Regions from separate parts of the Stenotrophomonas sp. STEN147 genome, predicted to be linked through region 1. Evidence: riboswitches for the same ligand, from Rfam matches in the RefSeq annotation. Region 1 holds a riboswitch; the other holds the start of a gene.
What was found. A riboswitch is a leader RNA that binds a small molecule or an ion and turns the genes downstream of it on or off. The one in region 1 is predicted to bind glycine.
Positions count from the first base shown of each region.

Region 2: linked by a shared signal. The riboswitch ahead of ACVOKU_RS09480 (trimeric intracellular cation channel family protein) and the one ahead of gcvP (aminomethyl-transferring glycine dehydrogenase) in region 1 are both predicted to bind glycine.

Region 1 is NZ_JBRRCG010000021.1:52,726-60,631, reverse strand. It holds gene ACVOKU_RS16780 (M2 family metallopeptidase) at 1-565, shown strand, start outside; gene ACVOKU_RS16775 (hypothetical protein) at 685-1,077, opposite strand; gene ACVOKU_RS16770 (multidrug effflux MFS transporter) at 1,169-2,395, opposite strand; glycine riboswitch at 2,699-2,801, shown strand; gene gcvP (aminomethyl-transferring glycine dehydrogenase) at 2,864-5,731, shown strand; gene ACVOKU_RS16760 (VOC family protein) at 5,815-6,225, opposite strand; gene ACVOKU_RS16755 (amino acid permease) at 6,327-7,697, opposite strand; gene ACVOKU_RS16750 (AraC family transcriptional regulator) at 7,780-7,906, opposite strand, start outside.
Region 2 is NZ_JBRRCG010000007.1:87,854-95,759, reverse strand. It holds gene ACVOKU_RS09505 (DNA alkylation repair protein) at 1-383, shown strand, start outside; gene ACVOKU_RS09500 (hypothetical protein) at 443-799, opposite strand; gene ACVOKU_RS09495 (hypothetical protein) at 1,311-1,571, shown strand; gene ACVOKU_RS09490 (3-deoxy-7-phosphoheptulonate synthase) at 1,829-2,902, shown strand; gene ACVOKU_RS09485 (hypothetical protein) at 2,954-3,103, opposite strand; gene ACVOKU_RS09480 (trimeric intracellular cation channel family protein) at 3,100-3,717, opposite strand; glycine riboswitch at 3,800-3,905, opposite strand; glycine riboswitch at 3,919-4,008, opposite strand; gene ACVOKU_RS09475 (GIY-YIG nuclease family protein) at 4,048-4,323, shown strand; gene ACVOKU_RS09470 (NAD(P)/FAD-dependent oxidoreductase) at 4,392-5,672, opposite strand; gene ACVOKU_RS09465 (NYN domain-containing protein) at 5,792-6,586, shown strand; gene ACVOKU_RS09460 (glutathione S-transferase family protein) at 6,693-7,313, shown strand; gene ACVOKU_RS09455 (primosomal protein N') at 7,373-7,906, opposite strand, start outside.

The sequences.
Region 1 (7,906 bases):
GCAGGAAAGCCGTGAGGCCGTGATCAACGCGCAGATGCGCATGGCGCTGTCGGGCGTTTCATTCCTGCCCTTCGGCCTGATGATCGACCGCTGGCGCTGGGGCGTGTTCGATGGGTCGATCACCGCCGACAACTACAACAAGGCATGGTGGGATCTGAAGGCCAAGTACCAGGGCGTTGCCCCGGCCAGCACCCGCGGCGAGGAGTTCTTCGATCCGGGCGCGAAGTACCACGTGCCGGGCAATACGCCGTACACCCGCTACTTCCTTGCCCGCATCCTGCAGTTCCAGTTCTACAAGGGCCTGTGCGATGCGTCGGGTTACAAGGGCCCGCTGCACGAGTGCACGTTCTACGGCAACAAGGAAGCCGGCCAGAAGTACTGGGCGATGCTCAGCAAGGGCGCCAGCCAGCCGTGGCAGGCCACGCTGAAGGAGCTGACCGGCAGCGACAAGCTGGATGCCGGCCCGATGATCGAGTACTTCAGCCCGGTCAATGAGTGGCTCAAGCAGCAGAACGAAGGCCAGATGTGCGGCTGGCAGGCCAGCGCGGCACCGGCGGCGAAATGAGAAAAGGGGCGGATCCGCGAGGATCCGCCCCTTCCGTTCCGGTAGCGCCGGGCCATGCCCGGCGGCATTGATCGCACCGCTGCGCTCGCCGGACAGGGTCCGGCGCTGCCCACTACGGATCAGCTGTTCTTCTTCGCCGCCATCGCGGCGGCCAGCTCGGCCTTGTATTCCTCGAAGGTCTGGCCCTTCTCCCTGGCCTCGGCCTGCGCGGCATCGCGCAGCGCGTCGGAATACATCAGACGCACCGGCGTACCGTTGCGCTCGTGCAGTTCACCGGCCTGCATGATCAACGCCAGCACCTGCGCGGCACTCTCGCTATGGCCGGCGATACGGCCATCCATGCCCAGCACCCACTCGCCATCGCGGCGCACGACACCTGCCAGCAGCGTGCGCTGCGCATCGCGCAGTTCGGCATGCGGCTCCACCGGTGAAGCCTGGGCGGCGGCCTTGTTGGCAGCCTTCTCTTCCTGGCGGCGGCGCTGGTCGCGACGGGTCTTGGAGGTGGTGGACATGGGGGCGGCATCGCTACGGGGGGGCGCAAGGATAGCGCACCCCGGCCGTGGCGCCGCTTCACGGGTCGCCCGCCACCGCCCCTGCGGCCGGTCAGAGGTCCGTGACCACGGCCTGCACTGCGCGCTCACGGCGGTGTTCCCAGTACCAGAACGCAAACCCGGCGGCGAAGAAGCCGGCCTGCCCCAGCGCCAGATGCAGCGGGCTGGCACTGAGCAGGGGCGAGACGACACCGGCCACCACGGTGCTGATCATCAGCTGCGCGAAGGCCTGCAGCGACGAGGCCAGGCCGCGCTGGTGCGGATACATGTCGAGCACGGCCAGCGCCAGGATCGGGAAGATCAGCGCCATGCCCATGCCGCCCAGGAAAATGGGCAGTACCGCCCACGGCAGCGCGAACTCCGCCGCCAGCACCACGTAGCCGACGTTGAGCAGTGTCGACAGCGCGCACAGGGAGAAGCCGATGGTCACCTGCCGGGTCGGCGTGGTGTGCCCGGCCATGCGCCCGGACAGGAACGCGCCGGCCGTCATGCCACCGATGGTGGGAATGAACAGCCAGGCGAAATCGCCTTCGCCCAGATGCAGGTGCTGCATCACGAACACCGGCGCGGAAGCGATGTACAGGAAAATGCCGCCGAAGCCGATGCTGCCGGCCAGGGCCAGGCGCAGGAAACGCGGGTTGAAGCCGATGCGCACATAGTCACGCAGCAGTGCGCGCGGCGACAGTGGTACCCGCGCCTCCAGCGGATGCGTTTCCGGCAGGAAGCGCGCGGTGGCCACCAGCAGCACCAGCGAGAACACCACGAGGAACCAGAAGATCAGCGGCCAGCCGGCACCGCTGAGCAGAATCCAGCCACCGATGATCGGGGCGATGGCCGGCGCGATGCCGAACAGCATCGAGACCTGGCTCATCAACCGCTGGGCGTCATGGCCGTGGTACAGGTCACGGATCACCGCGCGGCCGACGATCATCCCCACGCCCGCCGACAGGCCCTGCAGCGCGCGGAACGCCAGCAGGGTCGGCAGGTCGGTGGACAGCGCGCAGCCGACCGAGGCCCCGGCAAATACCACCAGGCCGCCCAAAATCACCCGCTTGCGGCCCCAGGCATCGGACAGCGGCCCGTGCGCCAGGCTCATCAGGCCATAGAACAGCAGGTAGACGCTGATGGTCTGCTGGACGGCCACCTCATCCACCGCCAGGCGCTGGGCCAGCTGCGGGAAGGCCGGGAAAATGGTGTCGATGGAGAACGGGCCGAACATGGCCAGGCCCGCGAGCAGCAGGGCCATGCGACGGGTGGACGGAGCAGCAGCGGCGGTCATGTGAACGGTGTCCGGCAAGGCCATGCGCGGCACGCACGGCGGGCGCCGGTCCCGCTGCAGCAGGGACGGCGCCAGATGAATTCGGGTATCCGCCCATCATAGGCGGGGAATGCGCCCGATGCCATGCAGCACTGCACAAAACGCACGCCCGGGCCATCGGCCATTCAGGCGACGTGCCCCCCCCCGGGGCGGCCTCGGCAGCGGGCCATAACCGGCTATAATCGGCGGGCAACACGGTGGGAGAAGCGGAACACCGCTGCCGAAGGCGCAACGCCCGTAATCGCTCAGGCCCGATACCACCCGCAACACAACTCTGGAGAGACCGGTTCGATCCGGCGCCGAAGGGGCACGAAGCTGCGGCCAGCCGCGCTTCCAAACTCTCAGGCAAAAGGACAGAGGGGCGCCCCGCAGCCCGCCATCCGGCGGCTTGTGCCCGTGCGTGTGCCCTTTCCTGACGGATCCTTCGCCATGTCCCAGAACACCCCTTCCCTGCGTGAGCTCGAGCACCACAGTGCGTTCGTCGAGCGCCATATCGGCCCCAATGACGCCGAGATCGCGCAGATGCTCGACGTCGTCGGCCACGCGTCGCTGGATGCGATGACCGATGCCATCGTGCCGGCCAAGATCAAGTCGCCGGCAGCGCTGGCGCTGCCGGAGTCGATCACCGAAGTGGAGGCACTGGCGAAGATCCGCGCGATCGCCGACAAGAACACCGTGCTGCGCAGCTTCATCGGCCAGGGGTATTACGGCACCCACACGCCGAACGTGATCCTGCGCAACATCCTGGAAAACCCGGCCTGGTACACCGCCTACACCCCGTACCAGGCGGAGATCTCGCAGGGCCGCATGGAAGCGCTGATCAACTTCCAGACCCTGTGCGCCGACCTGACCGGCATGGAGATCGCCAACGCCTCGCTGCTGGACGAAGCCACCGCAGCGGCCGAAGCAATGACCCTGGCCAAGCGTTCGGCCAAGTCGAAGTCGGACACCTTCTTCGTGCACGATGCCGTGCACCCGCAGACCCTGGAGCTGCTGCGCACCCGCGCCGAGCCCATGGGCATCGTGCTGCGCGTCGGCACCCCGGCCGAAGCGCTGGAAGCGGACAGCTTCGGCGTGCTGCTGCAGTATCCGGATACGTTCGGCCAGGTGGCCGACTACCGCGCACTGGTCGAGGCCGTGCATGCACGCGGGGGCCTGGTCGCCGTGGCCACCGATCTGCTGGCGCTGACCCTGCTCGCCGCACCGGGCGAATGGGGCGCGGACATCGTGGTCGGCAACAGCCAGCGTTTCGGCGTGCCGTTCGGCTTCGGTGGCCCGCACGCGGCGTTCATGGCCTGCCGCGACGCCTACAAGCGCTCGATGCCCGGCCGCCTGATCGGCGTCTCGATCGATGCGCAGGGCAACCCGGCCTACCGCCTGACCCTGCAGACCCGCGAGCAGCATATCCGCCGCGAGAAGGCCACCTCCAACATCTGTACCGCACAGGTCCTGCTGGCGGTGATGGCCTCGATGTACGCCGTCTACCACGGTCCGGAAGGCCTGACCCGCATCGCCCGCCGCACGCACCGCCTGGCCGCGATCCTCGCCGCCGCACTGCGCAAGGCCGGCGTGCAGGTTGCTGGCGACTTCTTCGACACCCTGCACGTCACCGGCGTGCACGCCGATGAGATCCATGCCAAGGCGCGCGCCGCCGGCTACAACCTGCGCGCGATCGACAGCGACTCGGTCGGCATCAGCCTGGACGAGACCGCCACCCGCGCCGATGTGGTCGCGCTGGCCGCCGTCTTCGGTGCCGATGCCGATGTCGATGCACTGGATGCCAGCACCGCCGACGCGCTGCCGGCCGGGCTGCTGCGCCAGTCCGCGTTCCTGACCCATCCGGTGTTCAACACGCACCACAGCGAGCACGAACTGCTGCGCTACCTGCGTTCGCTGGCCGACAAGGACCTGGCGATGGACCGCACGATGATCCCGCTGGGCTCGTGCACCATGAAGCTCAACGCCACCGCCGAGATGATCCCGGTGACCTGGCCGGAGTTCTCGCAGATCCATCCGCTGGTGCCGGCCGACCAGGCACTGGGCTACAAGGAACTGATCGAGTCGCTGGAAGCGATGCTGGTCGAATGCACCGGCTACGATGCGGTCAGCCTGCAGCCGAACTCGGGTGCACAGGGCGAGTACGCCGGCCTGCTGGCGATCCGCGCCTACCACCGCTCGCGTGGTGAGGAGCATCGCGACATCTGCCTGATTCCGGATTCGGCCCACGGTACCAACCCGGCCTCGGCACAGATGTGCGGCATGAAGGTGGTGGTCACCAAGACCGATGCCAACGGCAATGTCGATGTCGAGGACATCCGCCTCAACGCCGAGAAGTACAGCGACCGCCTGGCCGCGATCATGATGACCTACCCGTCCACGCACGGCGTGTTCGAGGAGGAGGTGGTCGAGATCTGCGAGATCATCCACAAGCACGGCGGCCAGGTGTACACCGACGGTGCCAACATGAACGCCCTGGTCGGCGTGGCCAAGCCGGGCAAGTGGGGTTCGGACGTTTCCCACCTGAACCTGCACAAGACCTTCTGCATCCCGCACGGCGGCGGCGGCCCGGGCGTCGGCCCGTGCGCGGTCAAGGCGCACCTGGCCCCGTTCCTGCCGGGCAAGCTGGGTGACAACGGCCCCGTCGGCATGGTCAGCGCCGCCAGCTTCGGCAGCGCCTCGATCCTGCCGATCAGCTGGATGTACATCGCGATGATGGGCCGCGAGGGCCTGCGCAAGGCGACCCAGGTCGCGCAGCTCAATGCCAACTACATCGCCAAGCGCCTGGCGCCGCACTTCAGGACGCTGTACACCGGCCGCAATGGCCTGGTGGCGCATGAGTGCATCCTCGATGTGCGCCCGCTGGAGAAGAGCAGCGGCATCGGCGCCGAGGACGTGGCCAAGCGCCTGATCGACTTCGGCTTCCACGCGCCGACGCTGAGCTTCCCGGTGGCCGGCACGCTGATGGTCGAGCCCACCGAAAGCGAGTCGCTGCATGAGCTGGACCGCTTCATCGACGCCATGATCCAGATCCGCGAGGAAATCCGTGCGATCGAGGATGGACGCCTGGACCGCGAGGACAATCCGCTGAAGAACGCGCCGCACACCGCCACCGCGGTGACGGCCAGCGAGTGGACCCACGCCTATCCGCGCGAGCTGGCCGCCTTCCCGCTGCCCAGCCTGAAGCTGCAGAAGTACTGGCCGCCGGTGGCCCGCGTCGACAACGTCTACGGCGACAAGAACGTGATGTGCGCCTGCATCCCGGTCGACGCCTACAAGGATGATGAAGTCGAAGCGTGATTGACGGAACGGCCCGCGCAAGCGGGCCGTTTTCGTTTACGGTAGCGCCGGGCCATGCCCGGCGAGCGCAGCGGCTGAACCGATCACGGATCCGGCATCTGCCCCAGGCTCAACTGCCAGGACACACCGAACCGGTCCTGCACCCAGCCGTAGCGGTTGCTGAAATCGTAGTCGCCCACCGGCATCAGCCAGTGCCCGCCCTCGCCCAGCACGCGCGCCGCGCGCTCGAACTGTTCGGCGCCACCGCACTCGACGAACAGCGAGATCGACGGACTGAAGGTGAAGTCGTGCACATCCAGGCTGTCGAAGCACAGATAGTTGGTGCCGCCGAGCATGAAGGTCGCCTGCCGCACCTGGCCGGGTACTCCCGCCCCTGCGCCGTCGGGATGGCGTTGCAGGGCAAGCAGCCGGAAATCGGCGAACGCCTCGGCGTACAGGGCCAGGGCCGCCTCGGCCTGGCCGGTGAACATCAGGAACGGACGACTGCGCAACATGGGGTGCTCCAGTTCAGCGGGCCGATGACGGCCCCGCGAACAGGATGGCACGCAGGATGTATGCCCGCTGTAGAGCCGAGCCCACGCTCGGCAGTACGGGATCAGGCCTCGCGCATGCGGCGCGCGATGGCACTGCCGGCCGCGATCGTGGCGGTCAGGGCCACCATCGACAGGAACTGCAGGCGCGTATGCGCCTCGCTCAGCAGCAGGCCGAAGATCAGTGCCAGGATCGCCAGGGCGCAGCAGGTCAGCCACGGAAAACCGGCCATGCGGAACGGCAGGCGCGAGCCGAGGCGGTCCGCACGGCGGCGCAGCACCAGTTGGGAGAGCAGCGACAGCGTCCACACCAGCAGGCAGGTCGAGCCGACGATGTTCAGCAGCACCGGCAGCACCTTGTCCGGGAACAGCAGTTCCATCACCGTCGCGGCAAAGCCGAACAGCACGCTGGCCAGAACGGCGATCACCGGCACCTGCCGCGGGTCGGTCCAGCCGAGCACGGCCGGTGCCTCGCGGCGCTGCGCCAGCGAATACATCATCCGCGACGCGCCGTAGAGGTTGGCGTTGAGGGCCGACAGCAGGGCGATCACTGCGATCAGCGTGATGGCCGTGCCCGCCCCCGGGATGCGGGCCGCATCCAGCACCGCAGCGAACGGCGACTTCAGCGCTTCGCTGGTCCACGGCACCACCGCGATGATCACGCTCAGCGAGCCGATGTAGAACACCAGGATGCGCCAGGCCACGGTGCGGATGGCGCGGGCGATGCTGCGCTCGGGATCCTCGGTCTCGGCCGCGGCAACGGCCACGATCTCGGTGCCGCCGAAGGCGAACACCACCACCAGCAGGGCTGCGCCGATGCCGGCCAGGCCCTGCGGTGCAAAACCGCCGTGCGCGGTGAAATTGCTCAGTCCCGGAGAGGTCACCTGCGGCAGCCAGCCCATCAGCAGCGCGAAACCGATGGCGATGAACGCCAGGATCGCCACCACCTTGAGAATGGCGAACCAGAACTCGAACTCACCGAAATTCCGGACCCCCAGCAGGTTGATCGCGGTGAAGAACAGCATGAACGCCAGGGCGGCCATCGGCACCGGAATGGCAGGCCAGACCGTGGCCAGCAGACCCGCCGCTCCCACGGCCTCGGCGGCGATCACGATCACCAGCTGTACCCACCAGAGCCAGCCGACAGTGGCCCCTGCCGTGGCGCCCATGGCGTCGGCGGCATAGACCGAGAACGCGCCGCTGGTCGGCTTGGCCGCCGCCATTTCGCCCAGTGCGTTCATCACGATGATCACCAGTGCGCCGGCCACCAGGTACGACACCAGCACCGCCGGGCCGGCCGCCTGTACGCCCACACCGGACCCCAGGAACAGGCCCGCGCCGATGGCGCTGCCCAACCCCATCATGATCAGCTGGCGTGGCTTGAGCGAATGGCCCAGGCGGGAGGGCGAGGCAGGCGTAACGGGGCTGGCGGGCATCGGCAGGAGTGGGCGGCGGCTACAGGGGCGTCACCTTACCCTGTCCCGCGCCTGTGGGGATAGGCACAGTGCAGCAGGCCGCTCAGGCCAGCGCCGGCTCGCCGATGCGGGCGCGGTAGGCGCGCGGCGAGAAACCGGTTTCGGCCTTGAACTTGCGGGTGAACGCGCTCTGGTCACTGAACCCGCAGGCCTGGCCGATGCAGGCGATG
Region 2 (7,906 bases), on a different contig from region 1:
ATTTCGGCGTGCGCGAATGGGCGTGGCTGGCGCTGCGCACCGACATCGTTGCCGGGCCACTGCTGGCGCTTGAATGCCTGCAGCCGTGGACGCAGGAACCGTCCGCCCATCTGCGCCGGTTTGCCTGTGAAGCACTGCGTCCCCGTGGCGTCTGGGCGGCGCACATCGCTCTTTTCAAGCAGCATCCCGAACACGCGCATTCGCTGCTGGAGGCACTGGCGGATGATCCCGAACGCTATGTGCAGGACTCCGTCGGCAACTGGCTCAACGATGCCGGGAAGACCCAGCCGCAGTGGCTGCGTGACCTGTGCACACGCTGGCAACGCGAGCGCGACAGCCCTGCCAACGCCTACATCCGCAGGCGCGCACTGCGTTCACTGTGATCCGGCGGGTGCCGGCCCATGACCGGGCCATCGGGCCCGGTCACATTGCGCGGACGCGGCTAGTGGGGCTGCAGGCGTTCGGCCGCATGCGTGGCCAGCCCCAGGGATGCCAGCATCAACCCTTCCATCACCCGGTCGCTCACGTGATGTTCGGGCGCGGCATTCTGGCGGCAGCGTTCGGCGGCCAGCAGCACCTCCTGCACGATGCGCAGGCCGGCCAGTGCGCCATCGGCATCGGCCAGCATCATGCGTCGGCCGTTCGCTGGATGGCGCTCGGGCCAGGGTTGGCCATCGGCGGCCGCACCGCTGCCGATGCGTTGCAGGTGGGCGACCAGACTGTTGGGATCGAACGGCGCCTGATCGGCATTGGCCGGATCGGGGTGGGCACCGGGGAAGGGAACGTGTGGTGTGTTCATGGCGTGTGCTCCGTACAGGACAGACGACACCGCCACCGGAAGAGGTGGCGGACGGTACGTGGCGGCAAAGACCGGGAGATGCTGATACCGGCGGGCGCAAGCGCCCCCACGCACCGCCCGCCATGGAACGCGGACGGATTGCCAGCCGGCGCCGCGCAAGGCGACGCCGGCTGACAAGCGTAAACAACATCTCCTCGGGCTTTGCCGACCCGGCCACCCTTTTCCGGTGGCAAACCATCTTGAGCACATGTCCGCGTGGAATGCCAAGGCAGTACGCGACACGTCATGAACGCGGCGGAAGTATCGCATATGCCGTTGCCCGTATAACCGCGCATCGATCGCCTGCACGCCCCTTCCGGGCCGAAGGGTGGGAAGCCTGGAAGGAAGATCTCAACGCGGTGGCACCATCGGTCCAGTCGCGACACGATCGATCCGCACACCGGCACATGCGCTGGTGCGCCAGACGCGGTAAACAGTGCATTGCCCACGTCCACCCGCAGGGGAGTCGATCATGCAGAGCACGCTCCAGGTCACGCTGTTCGGCCCTCCCGGCGAGACTCCGGCGTTGCAGTTGCCGGATGTGGACGGGCCCTCGGTGGCGATACCGGAATCGACCCTGCGGCGGCTGGTCTCCGATCTCTACACGGCGCGGTCCCTGCTCAACCCCGAGCAGCTGGAGGAGGCGAGGCGGGAGCTGGACCAGGTGCTGGAGCGCTGGGCCGATATCCACGAGGGCCTGCTGCTGGACGTGGAAGTGCATGGCAGTCGCTAGATCGCCGTGCTGCTGAACCGCTTCCCCAGTTGCGGATGAAACATTTTGTGCTGCGCAGAAGCTGTGCTATCAATACATCCCATGAACGCAGCCGCTACCCGCTTTTACTGGTATTACTTTCCGAAGCCACTGGCGGAGGAAGGACTGCGCTCACCCTGAAGAAAGCTTCAGACGCATTCCCGAAAGCCGCCAGCGAACCTGGCGGCTTTTTTCATGCCGCCTCGCTGGGGACCCCCAACGTACCGGAGACCTCCCCCATGCCCCCCCATACCGACGACCTGCGCATCCGCACCATCGAACCGCTCGCACCGCCTGCCCAGCTGCTGGCGATGCTGCCGTGTGACGATGAAGCCTCCGACACCGTCAGTGCTTCGCGCGCGGCCCTGCACCAGATCCTGCATGGCCGCGACGATCGCCTGGCGGTCGTGGTCGGCCCGTGTTCGATCCACGATCCCAATGCGGCCATCGAGTACGCACAGCGCTTGAAGCCTCTGCGCGACGCGCTGGCCGGCGAGCTGGAGATCGTCATGCGCGTGTACTTCGAGAAGCCGCGCACCACGGTGGGCTGGAAGGGCCTGATCAACGATCCTGACCTGGACGGCAGCTTCCGGATCGACAAGGGCCTGCGCATTGCCCGCGGCCTGCTGCGCGACATCAACAAGCTGGGCCTGCCGGCCGGCGTTGAATTCCTCGACGTGATCTCGCCGCAGTACATCGCCGACCTGGTGGCATGGGGCGCGATCGGCGCACGCACCACCGAAAGCCAGGTGCACCGCGAACTGGCCTCCGGCCTGTCGTGCCCGGTGGGCTTCAAGAACGGCACCGATGGCAACGTCAAGATCGCGGCCGACGCGGTCGGCGCGGCCTCCAACCCGCATCACTTCCTGTCGGTGACCAAGCAGGGCGGTACCGCCATCGTTTCGACCACCGGCAACCCGGATTGCCATGTGATCCTGCGCGGCGGCAAGCAGCCGAACTACGACGCGGCCAGCGTGGCCGACGCCTGCCAGGCACTGGCCAAGGCCAGGCTGCCAACGCGGCTGATGATCGATGCCAGCCATGCCAACAGCCTGAAAAACCCGGAAAACCAGCCGAAGGTGATCGAAGACATCGCCGTTCAGTTGGAAGACGGCGAACAGCGCATCGTGGGTGTGATGATCGAGAGCCATCTGGTGGGAGGCCGGCAGGAACTGGTGGAAGGCCAGCCGCTGGTCTACGGGCAGAGCATCACCGATGGCTGCATCGACTGGGACACCACGGTGACGGTGCTAGAGCGACTGGCCGCGGCCGTGCGCGCCCGTCGCGAAGTGACAGTGTCAGAAGCCGCCTGAGCGCGGCATGTGTGTGGATGGCGGCCAGCGCCTGCGGGGGTGCGGCCGCGATCAGGGCCGGTCGGAGTTGGAGACCGGCCCGTCCGCACCGGCGATGCGCCTGGCGCTGCGCATGAGCGACAGCGCCAGGTCCATCGCCGGGGTGGTGCAGGGCACGAAGGGGAGCGCCGGGCCATGCCCGGCGAACACGCCATCGTTCAATGCACTTCGTCGTGATACACGAACTTCGGCATTTCCCAGCGGTAATGGATCGCCAGCAGGCGCAGGGCGAAGCCGCCCGCCAGGCAGCACAGGATGGCCGTGGCATCGGACACGTTCCAGTGCAGCAGCAGCAGATAGGCGGCGCCGGTCAGCAGCGCGATGATCGCGTACAGCTCCTTCTGGAAGATGAGCGGCACCTCGTTGCAGAGGATGTCGCGCAGCACGCCGCCGAACGCGCCGGTCAGCATGCCGGCGATCAGCACGATCGGCGTGGCATGACCGGCCTCGCGTGCGATCGAGCAGCCGATCAGGGTGAAGGCGATCAGGCCCAGGCCGTCGAGCACCAGGAAGGTGCGGCGGAAGTGGTGCATCCAGCGTGCGACCCAGGTGGCGATCAGCGCCGCGCACACGGTGAAGCCGAGGTACTCGGGATGTTTGACCCAGCCCAGCGGATAGTGGCCAAGCAGGATGTCGCGCAGTGAACCACCGCCGAGTGCGGTAACGCAGGCGATCATGACCACGCCGAACAGATCCATGCGGCGGCGTCCCGCGGACAGTGCGCCGGTCATGGCTTCGGCGGAAATGGCGATCAGGTAGATGATGGACAGCAACATGGAACAGGCTCCGGACGCGGTGGGGCCGGCCATGCGCGGACGCCGCCATTGCCTGCGCAATGACGGGATGACGATGACCGGTGCCGCTCCCGCTGTCCTTTTGCCTGAGAGTTCAGCGGCGTAGGCCGCGTGCCCCTTCGGCGGATCGTACCGGGCATGCCCGGTGACCTCTCTCCAGCTCGGCGAGTCGAATGCATGGTTGGTGGGATTCCAGCCCACCGGCCTGAGCGATCATGGGAGCCTGCGCCTTCGGCGGGCGCCAGCGCGGCGCCTCTCTCCTGCATTCGCGGGCAGTATATCCGCTGCGGTGCAGCACGGCATAATCCCGGCATGGCCCCCTCCCGCCGCCCGTGGTTCCTGTACCTGCTCGAATGCCACGATGGCAGCTACTACGCTGGCATCAGCACCGACGTGGACGCGCGTTTCGCCGCCCATCGCGCCGGCACCGGGGCGCGCTACACCCGGGCCCGCCCGCCGCTGCGCATCCTGGCCGTGCGTGAGTACCCGGACCGCGCCGCGGCTTCGCGCGCCGAGTGGCAGCTCAAACAGCTGCCGCGCGAGCGCAAGCTGGCGTGGCTGCAGGCATTGGATTCCGCATCTTTGTAGTGCCGTGCCCAACGTGGGGTCAGACCCCTTTCCGCAGGAAGGGGATCCGACCCCGTTGCAGACCTGCGCTACCGTTTCGGCCGGCGGTCATCCTGGTCATCGCCGAAGATGATGCGTGCGCTGCGCTGGTAGCTCCAGTACGCCACCGCCCAGTTCAGCAGCACCACGATGCGGTTGCGGAAGCCGATCAGGAAGAACACGTGCGCGGCCAGCCAGAACCACCAGGCCAGCACGCCCGACAGCTGCAGGCGCCCCAGGTGCACGATGGCGGCCATGCGGCCGATGGTGGCCAGGTTGCCGTAGTCCGCGTACTTGAAGGGCCCGGGCTCCGGCCTGCCGTGCAGGCGCGCGCGGATGACCTCGGCCACGTACTTGCCCATCTGCTTGGCCGCGGGCGCTACGCCGGGCACGGGCTTGCCATTGGCTTGGTTCACGGCGGCCAGATCGCCGGCCACGAACAGTTCCGGATGCCCGGGCAGGGTCAGGTCCGGCTGCACCTGCACGCGCCCGGCACGGTCCAGTGGCACGTCCAGCGTGCGCGCCAGCGGCGAGGCGGCCACGCCGGCCGCCCACACCACGGTGCGCGCCGGCACGAACTGGTCACCCAGCGTGAAGCCCTGGCTGTCGATGTTGCTCACCGGGGTTCCGGTCAGCACTTCCACACCCAGCTTTTCCAGCTGCCGGCGCGCCTTCAGCGAGAGCACTTCCGGGAACGAGGACAGCACGCGTGGACCGGCTTCCACCAGGCGCACCTTGGCGCTGGCCGGATCGATGTGGCGGAATTCATTGCGCAGCGTATGGCGCGCAATCTCGGCCAGGGTGCCCGCCAGTTCGACGCCGGTCGGGCCGCCGCCGACGACGGCAAAGCTGAGCCATGCCGCCTTCCTGGCCGGGTCCGGTTCGGCTTCGGCGCGCTCGAACGCCAGCAGCAGCTTGCGGCGCAGGGCAATGGCATCGTCGAGGGTTTTCAGGCCGGGCGCATCATCGGCCCACTGGTCGTTGCCGAAGTAGGCGTGAGTGGCGCCGGTAGCCAGCAGCAGGCTGTCGTAGTCCAGCGTGCTGCCGTCGGCCAGCCGCACCTGGCGGAGCTGCCTGTCGATGACCACGACCTCACCGAGCCGCACTTCCACGTTGCGCTGGTGGCCGAGGATGTGGCGCAGCGGTGCGGCGATGTCCGGCGCTGACAGGCCTGCAGTGGCGACCTGGTACAGCAGCGGCTGGAACAGGTGATGGTTGCGGCGGTCGACCAGGGTGATGCGGATGCGTTCGCGTGCCAGCGCACGGGTGGCCCAGAGGCCGGCAAAACCGCCGCCGACAACGACCAGGTGGGGAACGCGCTCACGACTCATCGACTCACTCCAGGGGGCATGGGGAACCGTCCGGCATCTTCGCACGGCGGCGGCCTGTCACGTCAGCGTGCGCGCGGATCGGCGATACTCGGATTCAGGCAACCGCCAGCGAGAGGCCCATGAGCGAACCGGAAAAGCGCATCGCCCTGTTGATCGATGCCGACAACGCGCCCGCATCGAAGATCGACGAAGTGCTGGCGGAGGTGGCCCGCTACGGCGTGGCCAATGTCCGCCGTGCCTACGGCAACTGGAAGAGCCCACGGCTGAAAGGCTGGGAGGCGGTGCTGCACGAGTACGCGATCCGGCCCATCCAGCAGTTCGCCTACAGCAAGGGCAAGAACGCCTCGGACATGGCCATGGTGATCGATGCGATGGACCTGCTGTACGCGCGCAACCTCGACGGCTTCGCCATCGTCTCCAGCGATGCTGATTTCACTCCAATGGTGATGCGTCTGTTGACCGACGGGGTGAAGGTGTATGGCTTCGGCGAAAAGAAGACGCCGGAACCCTTCGTCAATGCCTGTTCCAAATTCACCTATCTGGAAGCACTGGGCCAGGCCCATGCCAGCGTGCCGGAAGTGGAACAGGGCACGGCAGAGCCGGGTGCCATCGAGCCGGCCACCGGTGAAACGGGCAGCGGCGACGAAGTGCGCCCGCGCAAGAGCGGCGCGGAAATGCGCAGCGATACACGTCTGGTGAAGATGCTGCGCCGCGCCGTGTCCGCAGCGGAAGGCGAAGACGGCTGGTCGCACCTGGGGCCGGTGGGCAGCCAGATCGCCAACCAGGCCTCGTTCGATTCGCGCAACTATGGCTATGGAAAGCTGAGTGATCTGCTGGCGGCGATCGGCCTGTTCGAACTGAAGAAGGATGGCAAGTCATCCTACGTGCGCGCGCTGCCGAAGAAGAACCGGTAGCGCCGGGCCATGCCCGGCCGACGCCCCCGCGCATCATTCCGCACGCCCACATGTACACCGATCAGGCGTATCGTTGCCGCTCGCATTGCCCGCAAGGAATACCCGCATGTTGAAGATCTGGGGCCGTCGCAATTCCAGCAACGTCCGCAAGGTGCTGTGGTGTGCCGAAGAGATCGGCCTGCCCTACGAGTCCATCGAAGTGGGCGGCAGCCACGGTGGCACACAGACGCCGGAATACCTGGCGATGAACCCCAACAGCCTGGTGCCGGTGATCGAGGACCACGGCCTGCCGCTGTGGGAGTCCAACGCCATCGTGCGTTACCTGAGCGCGCGCTACGCGCTGGGGACACTGTACGCGGAGGATCCGATGGAACGTGCACAGGCCGAGAAATGGATGGACTGGAGCACTTCGCGGATGGCGCCGCTGTACAGCGATCTGATCTGGGGCATCATGCGCACCGCGCCGGCAGACCGCGACGAATCGCGCATCAATGCCGCCATCGTGCGCGCCGCCGATTACCTGGCGATGGCCGATGCGACGCTGGCCACGCAGCCGTGGCTGTCGGGCGCGACATTCGCGATGGGCGACATCCCGTTGGGTTCACTGGTGTACGCCTGGTATGAACTGCCGATCCAGCGTCCGGACCTGCCCCACCTGGCCGAGTGGTACGCCCGGCTGCGTGAGCGACCCGCTTACCAGCGCGGCGTGATGTCACCGCTGACGTAAGCGGGAGCCGCGCGCGGTAACGGTAGCGCCGGGCCATGCCCGGCGGATTCTGCATGCATTCAATACAGATCCGTCGGATCCACATCCAGCGACCAGCGCACCTTGCGGGCTTCCGGCAAGGCATACAGCTGCGGTACCAGCTGCGCCAGCACGCCGTGCAGAGGCGGGCGCTGTGCCGATGAGAGCAGCAGCTGCGTGCGCTGGTAGCCGGCCCGGCGCGGCATCGGTGCCGGCATCGGTCCGTACGCCTCCACCAGCGCCTGTTCGCCCAGCAGTCGCCGTGCAGCCAGCAGGAACGCGTTGGCGTGCTCCACCTGCTGCGCTTCGGCACGCATCAGTGCCAGATGCGCGAATGGCGGGAAGCCGGCGGCCTGCCGCTGGTTCAGCTCGGCCTGCGCGAACGGGTGGTAGCCGCCGTTGACCAGCGTCTCCAGCAGGGGATGACCCGGATGGTGGGTCTGCAGCCACACCTCGCCCGGATCGCGGGCGCGCCCGGCGCGGCCGGCGACCTGGATCAACTGCTGCGCGAGTTTCTCGCTGGCGCGGAAGTCGGCCGAGAACAGGCCCTCGTCGATGCCGACCACCACCACCAG